DNA from 2 places in the Kaistia algarum genome. Region 2 is predicted to be linked to the other one. Evidence: riboswitches for the same ligand, from Rfam matches in the RefSeq annotation. Region 2 holds a riboswitch; the other holds the start of a gene.

Region 1 (3,406 bases), on a different contig from region 2:
TGTCGATTGGCGGCACCACATCGATCAGGCCGCGCTCTTTGAGGTAAAGCGCGAACCGATCGTACCGGCCCGGATCCAAGGCTGCCGGACGCTTGGCGAAGCGCGGCAGAGTATCGGCGAACGCCTTGCGATTGAGCTCGTCATTCAGATCGGGATGCGCCTTCAGGAACAGCGCCAGCGCCTCGTCCGGATGGTTCGTCAGAAAAATCGTCGCTTCTTCGACGGCGGCGATGAAGCGCGCCATGCGCGGGTCCGTCCTCAGTTCGTTGCGCGTCACATAGATGAGCTCGTCATAGGGCGGCACGCCGTGCTCTTCGGGAAACCAGGCCTTGCCCGGCTTGCCCTCGATCGCGAGTTGCGTCAGTTCGAAATTCCGATAGCCATCGATCACCGCATCGACCTGTCCCGACATCAGCGACGTCGACAGGTTGAAATTGACGTTGACCATCTCGACGTCCTTCGACGTCAGGCCGGCCGAGGCGAGTATCGAATCGATATAGGCGTTCTGCAGGCTCGCAACCGAATAGCCGATCTTCTTGCCCTTCAGATCCTCAAGCTTCTGGATCGGGCCGTCCTTCAGCGCGATCAAGGCGTTGAGCGGTGTTTCGACCAGCGTCCCGATGCGCGTCAGCGGCAGGCCTTCCTTCACCTGCAGCATCAGGTCTGGCTGGTAGGTGACGGCGATGTCGGCCTGACCGGCGGCGACGAGGCGCGGCGGAGCGCTGGCATCGGCCGGGGCGATGATATCGACATCGAGCCCGTGCCGCTCGAAATAGCCGCCCTCCTTCGCGATCACCAGTGGCGCATGGTCCGGGTTGACGAACCAGTCGAGCAGGACGGTGAGCTTGTCGGCGGCCGAGGCGGGCGCTGCGGTGAGCGCGAGACCCGCGGCGAGCAGGCAGGTTCGGAGAATAGGTGTCATCGGGTATCCGTTTCTGGTCAGGAGAGCGTTTCGGGCGCCCAGGGCGCGATATGGCGGGTGGCGGCATCGACCGCGGCGCGCAGCAGCACCGCCATCGCCGCGAGAATCACGAGAGCCGCGAAGACGACGTCGGTCTGGGCGCGGCCATTGGCCATCAGCATGGCGTAGCCGAGGCCCGACGAGGCCCCGACCCATTCGCCGATCAGAGCGCCGACCGGCGCATAGACAGCGGCGACGCGAAGGCCCGAGGCCAGCGCCGGCAGCGCGTCCGGGATGCGGAAGAAGATGACTTCCTGCCAATGGCGAGCCCGGTAGAGGCGCGAAAGGTCGAGCAGCCCGCCATCAGTGCGCGTCAAACCATCATGGAAGGCGGAGGCGACGGGAAAGAAGATCGCGATCGTCGCCATGACGATCTTCGAACCGATACCAAAGCCGAACCACAACACGAGCAAAGGCGCGATCGCAAAAACCGGAAAGGCCTGGCTGACGACCAGCACCGGCATCAGCAGCCGCCGCAGAAGCGGCGCAAACGCCATGATGAGGGCCAGCCCGGCACCAGCCACCGCGCCCGTCACAAGTCCGACCAGCGTCTCGATCAGCGTCGCCACAGCGTCGCGCGTCAGGAGTTCCGGCCGGCTGACCAACGCCCGCCAGACGCGCAAGGGTGGCGGCAGCATGAAGGGCGGCGGGGCGAAAATCACAATCGCGGCCTGCCAGATGAGCAGGATCGCTGCGGCAACGAGCACGGCATTGGCCAGCATCGCCAGAGCGGGCGATCCAAGCCTGAAGCGTTGAAGCATGAGCCTTATCACCTCCTCCGCTGAAAAACGGAGGCCATGACACGACGATGCGAACGAGTGGAATCCAGCGCCATCTTTTCCCGTCCCTTCGCCGGCATGAACCGGATCAGGTTCGAAGGGTTCGGCCCTAGGCCATCTCAGCTCGCGTTTGCGAACTCCCCTCGGAATGAGACGACAATGGCGGATGATGGCGGCAAGCGCAAGCGCATCGACGTTGCGGCGACACAGCCGACGTCATGGCATCCCATCTCTGCGTTGGTCGCAGGCGAGCAGGCCAGCCGATTGCGACGATGGGCGGTGAGTGAATCGGCTCGCAGACCCGCAAGCGCAATGCCTCCCCGATCCAGGGGAGGGACGAGGCGGCGATCGTGGATCAATATCCGCGTCGCGGATCAGTTGCCCCAGGCAGCAAAAGCCTGCTCGAAGGCCTTCTGGCCGGGCGTGCCCTTCTCCAGAGTTAGTATGGCGCGCTGATCATTCTCGTAGATCAACGGAATATCGATCCAGTTGCGCTCGCGCAGCAGGGCGATGTTCTGCGCCATGGGCGCCGCGTCGCTCGAGAAGGCGATCCAGAAGAAGCCGTCGGCAACCTTGGCCGGAGCCCCGTCAAGCGGCTGACCCCGCGCTTCTTCCGTCGGCTTCATCACGAAGGCAGGCACCGCCTTGATGCCGCCGCCGGGGAAATCCGCCGACGTATCGACAATGACTTCGACAAGATGACTGGCGGGCAAGGTCGAATCCGTATTCTTGCGGATGTTGACCGTGACCTTCATCTTGCGATCCGGCACGTCGATCAGCGCCTGGATCTCCGGTCCGTTCGAGCTGTTGGCGTCGAATTTCCAGACGACAGAGCCATTGAGCGCGGTCACCGTCGCGTTGGCGCCGGATGGCTGCTCGTAGAGGATGGCCTTCTGCGCCACCAGCGCCTGATCCGAACCGGAAGCGTCTTCTGCCGCAGGCGCGGCAGCCGGAGCGATCGGCTCAACACCGGGAAGCGGCGCATCGGTCGCCGCCGTCGCAGGGGCATCGGCAGCTGGCGGAGCCGCCGGCTGATCCGGAGCGGTCATTGCGCTCATCGCATCGTCAGGGGCCGGAGCCGCGTCGACCGTACGCACGGCGCGCGGCGCTTCTTCGGGAGCCGCGCCCCCGAGCCTGTCGCCATTCTTGGAATTGGCGGACGAATCCGTCGAAGCGGCAGGCACAGCAGGCGCCGACTTCGTGCTCGACGAGTCGTTGGTGCTGATCAGATCGCCGATCACATCCTTGACGATGGTCCGCTGCGACCAGGCGAGCGCCGCGATGCCGCCAAGTATCAGGCCGATTACCACCAGCAGAATCAGCGCGGGCCAGCGCGAGCGGCGAGGCTTCTCACCATAACCACCGCCGCCGAGGTCGTCTGCCTCGCGCTTGCGACGGGGCGCAGGACGGCGGCCGCGATCCCGTGCCTCGTCGGCGAAATCGTGATCGAGCGTCGGCGCATCCTCGAATGGCTCCTGCCATTCGGCACTGCTATCGACCGCCGGATACTCATCCGCCAAGGGTTCGAAAATCGGATCCGGGCCGAAATTGGGCTCGGCCTGGAATTGCGGCGGCTCGCGGCGCTGGGCCGGCTGGCGACCGCGCGGCGCATCGGCAGGCTCAACCTGAGGCACCCAAGGGGCGGCTCGGGAAGCCTGCGGCTGCG
Region 2 (3,406 bases):
GGGCAGGAAATCCGGCAGTCCGCCGGCATCGAAGAAAGCCTGGCGTTCCTTGCGGAATTCCAGCAGCGCCCGCCGGGTGCCATCGAAACGGCCGTGCAATTCGGCGACGAAGGCAAGCGCCTCGGGCGTCAGGATCTCGTCGAAGCGGGGACCGGAAGCGCCGGTGACGACAAGGCGGCTGGCATGGGCGGACAATGGATTTCTCCTCAGGCGGGCAAGGTGGAGGCATCATGTCATGCCGCCGTCTTCAACGAAACAAGCGGAAAGCTCCGAGGACCTTTTCCGCTTGGGAGAAAATGATCAGGCGCAACCGCCCTCGCCTCACCCGGCCTTGGCGGCGTCGACGACAGAGCGCAGGCGCGCCGCTTCGGCCTGCGGATCGGCGGTCCCCATGATCGCCGAGACGATCGCGATGCCGTCGCTGCCGGAGCGGATGGCGGCTTCGCCATTTTCCGCCTTCACGCCGCCAATGACGACGATCGGCAGCCGCGAGGCAGCGCGGATCGCGCCGACGCCGTCGAAGCCGATCGGCGTCGGGGCGTTCGGCTTGGTCGAGGTGAAGTAGATCGGGCCGACGCCGAGATAATCGACCGGGTCGATGTCCTCGGCCACGAGTTCGGAAACGCGCGATACCGAGAGGCCGATGATCCGGTCCGGCCCGATCAGGTCGCGAACCGTCCGCGTGCGCATGTCGCTCTGGCCGACATGGACCCCGTCGGCGTCGACGGCGAGCGCGACGTCGACACGGTCGTTGATGATAAGCGGAATGCCGCGCGGCCGGAGGATATCGATGAGCGCCGCGGCTGTATCGATCAGGTGGCGTGTCTTGTTCTCCGGATCGCGAAGCTGGACGAGCGTGACCCCGCCGTCGATGGCCTGCCGAACGGTCTCGACGACGCCGCGCGGTCCGGCGAGTCCCTCATCGGTGATCAGATAGAGCGAGAGGTCGAACGGACGGCGCATCAGATGGCCTCCCCCTCGACGACCCGGATCGTCGCGTGGCGTTCGATCGTGGCAGCATCGATGCGATGGAGCGCATCGCAGAGTTCGGCCGGGAGATGGCCGGGGCCCTTCACATGGATGGCGGCGTCGGCGCCGGCGGCGCCATAGACGGCCAGCGCGGCGACGGCAGCTTCCATCGGCGGGCGGACGGCGGCGAAGGCGGCGACGGTCGCCGAGAGCGCGCAGCCGAGCGCGGTCGAGAGCGGCATCAGCGCATCGCCGCCGGTGATCGCGACGACGAGCCTGCCATCGGTGACATAGTCCGTCTCGCCCGTGACGGCGACGACTGCGCCCGTGCTGATGGCCAGAGCTTTGGCCGCATCCAGTGCCGCATCGGAACTCGCCGTCGAATCGACACCCTTGCCACCCGCGCCCGACGCCCCGGCCAGGCTCAGGATTTCACTGGCATTACCGCGGATCACCGCTGGCTTGAGCGCAGCGAATTCGACCGCGATGCCGGTACGGTAGGGCGTGGCGCCGCAGCCGACCGGGTCGAGCACCCAAGGCTTGCCGAGTTCACGAGCGCGCGCGATGGAGCGGCGCATGCCCTCGACCCAGGGCGGCGACAAGGTGCCGATATTGACGACGAGCGAACTGGAGATCGCGACGAAATCATCCGCCTCCTCGGCCGTGTGCACCATGGCCGGCGAGGCGCCGAGCGCCAGCAGCACATTGGCCGAGATGGTCATCGCGACATAGTTGGTGATGTTCTGGACAAGCGGGCGGGCGGCGCGCACCGCCTCGAGCGCGCCATGGGCGTCCGTGACGGACAGTTTCAATTCGGAATGTTCAGTCATTTCTTCGTCCTTGGCGCTGGCGCAGGACGGAACGATGGCTTGGGCGCAAACCGCGCCTTTGGCTCAATCCCTCCGCCGGCATGATCCGGATCAGGTTCGCGGGTTAGCCCGAAGGCCTCTCAGCCAGGATCCGGAACGGATCGAGGCACCCCGATGAGACGGGCGCAAACTAGCACGAAGTTGCGGGCGCGCAAGGAGGAGGCCGTACCTGCCGGCAATTGCGCCAACGAGGGGAACCAACTCCGTGGTATTTTGTTGTTTCGCATCGGCGCGCCCAGCGCCAGGAGAGCCACCATATGCAGGATATTCCCTCGCCGGCCGGGTTCACGTCGACCCAGCAGATGCCAGACAACGCTTCGGCGGCCTTGCCACTGCGCTTGCGGCTGGGGGTTGAGCTTGACTATCAGCTCGCCGCCGACACGCCGATGATTACGATGGTGAATGTCCATCCGAGCGTGGCGTCGCGGCTCGAATATCCCGATCTGATCACCACCACGCCTGCCGTTCCGATCCACGGCTATTACGACGGATACGGCAATTGGTGCTGCCGCCTGCTGGCGCCGGCCGGCCGGTTCGAAATCCGGACCAGCACGGTGATCCGCGACAACGGCCTGCCGGATCCCTACCATCCGGAAGCAATCCAGCACCGAGTCGAAGACCTTCCTTACGACACCCTCGTCTATCTGCTGGGCAGCCGCTATTGCGAAACAGACCGCCTGGCTGATGAGGGCTGGCGCCTGTTTGGGCACACGCAGCCCGGCTGGGGCCGGGTGCAGGCCGTTTGCGACTTCGTGCACAATCACATCCGCTTCGGCTATGAGAACGCGCGCAACACGCGGACGGCTGCCGAAGCTTATGCGGAAGGCGTGGGCGTATGCCGAGACTTCGCGCATCTGGCCGTCGCCTTCTGCCGGACGCTCAACATTCCGACGCGCTATTGCACCGGCTATATCTCGGATGTCGGCGAGCCACCGCCCTATGCGGCGATGGACCTCGCCGCCTGGATCGAGGTCTATCTGTCGGGCCAGTGGCACGTGTTCGATCCGCGCAACAACAAGCGGCGCTATGGACGTATCCCGATCGCCTATGGCCGCGACGCGGCCGATGTGCCGATCACGCACACCTTCGGCCCGAACATCCTCTCGCGCTTCGCCGTGATCACGGAAGAAGCGTAGGAAACGGACCGATTTTCTCCCCAAGCCGATAGATCACGCGGCAAATGGCCGGAGCTTGGTCCGCCACGCGGCCGGGCTAAGCCCGGTCACGCGGCGGAACTCCCGATTGAAGTTCGACTTGGTCTGAAACCCCGCCTCCAGCATCGCGGCGGTCACTGTCACGTCGGTGTCGCGCAGCAGACGGCACGCCTCCTCGATGCGGTAGCCGTTGACATATTGCGACACGTTCATGCCGGCGAGGCGATTGACGGCGGCGGAAATCCGCCGGGCCGGCATGCCGGCCCGCCGGGCGAGGCGCGACAGATTGAGGTTCTCGTCGCAGTAGAGCCTCTCCTGCTTCATCAGCGCCTCCACGCTGGCCAGCACCTCGCGGTCGTCGTTAGCGTCCGGCTCGAGCGCGGCTGGCTCGATCTCGGGCGTCCCGTCCGGCGC

Evidence for each region. Region 2 has a riboswitch for thiamine pyrophosphate ahead of thiM (hydroxyethylthiazole kinase). Riboswitches for the same ligand answer to the same signal wherever they lie in the genome.
Region 1: linked by a shared signal. The riboswitch ahead of OSH05_RS22630 (ABC transporter permease) and the one ahead of thiM (hydroxyethylthiazole kinase) in region 2 are both predicted to bind thiamine pyrophosphate.

What each region holds. Positions count from the first base shown of each region.
Region 1 is NZ_JAPKNJ010000004.1:70,031-73,436, forward strand. It holds gene OSH05_RS22625 (ABC transporter substrate-binding protein) at 1-922, opposite strand, end outside; gene OSH05_RS22630 (ABC transporter permease) at 940-1,722, opposite strand; TPP riboswitch at 1,789-1,894, opposite strand; gene OSH05_RS22635 (hypothetical protein) at 2,115-3,406, opposite strand, start outside.
Region 2 is NZ_JAPKNJ010000001.1:591,990-595,395, forward strand. It holds gene aceB (malate synthase A) at 1-195, opposite strand, end outside; gene thiE (thiamine phosphate synthase) at 322-963, opposite strand; gene thiM (hydroxyethylthiazole kinase) at 963-1,799, opposite strand; TPP riboswitch at 1,850-1,962, opposite strand; gene OSH05_RS03060 (transglutaminase-like domain-containing protein) at 2,171-2,974, shown strand; gene OSH05_RS03065 (helix-turn-helix domain-containing protein) at 3,008-3,406, opposite strand, start outside.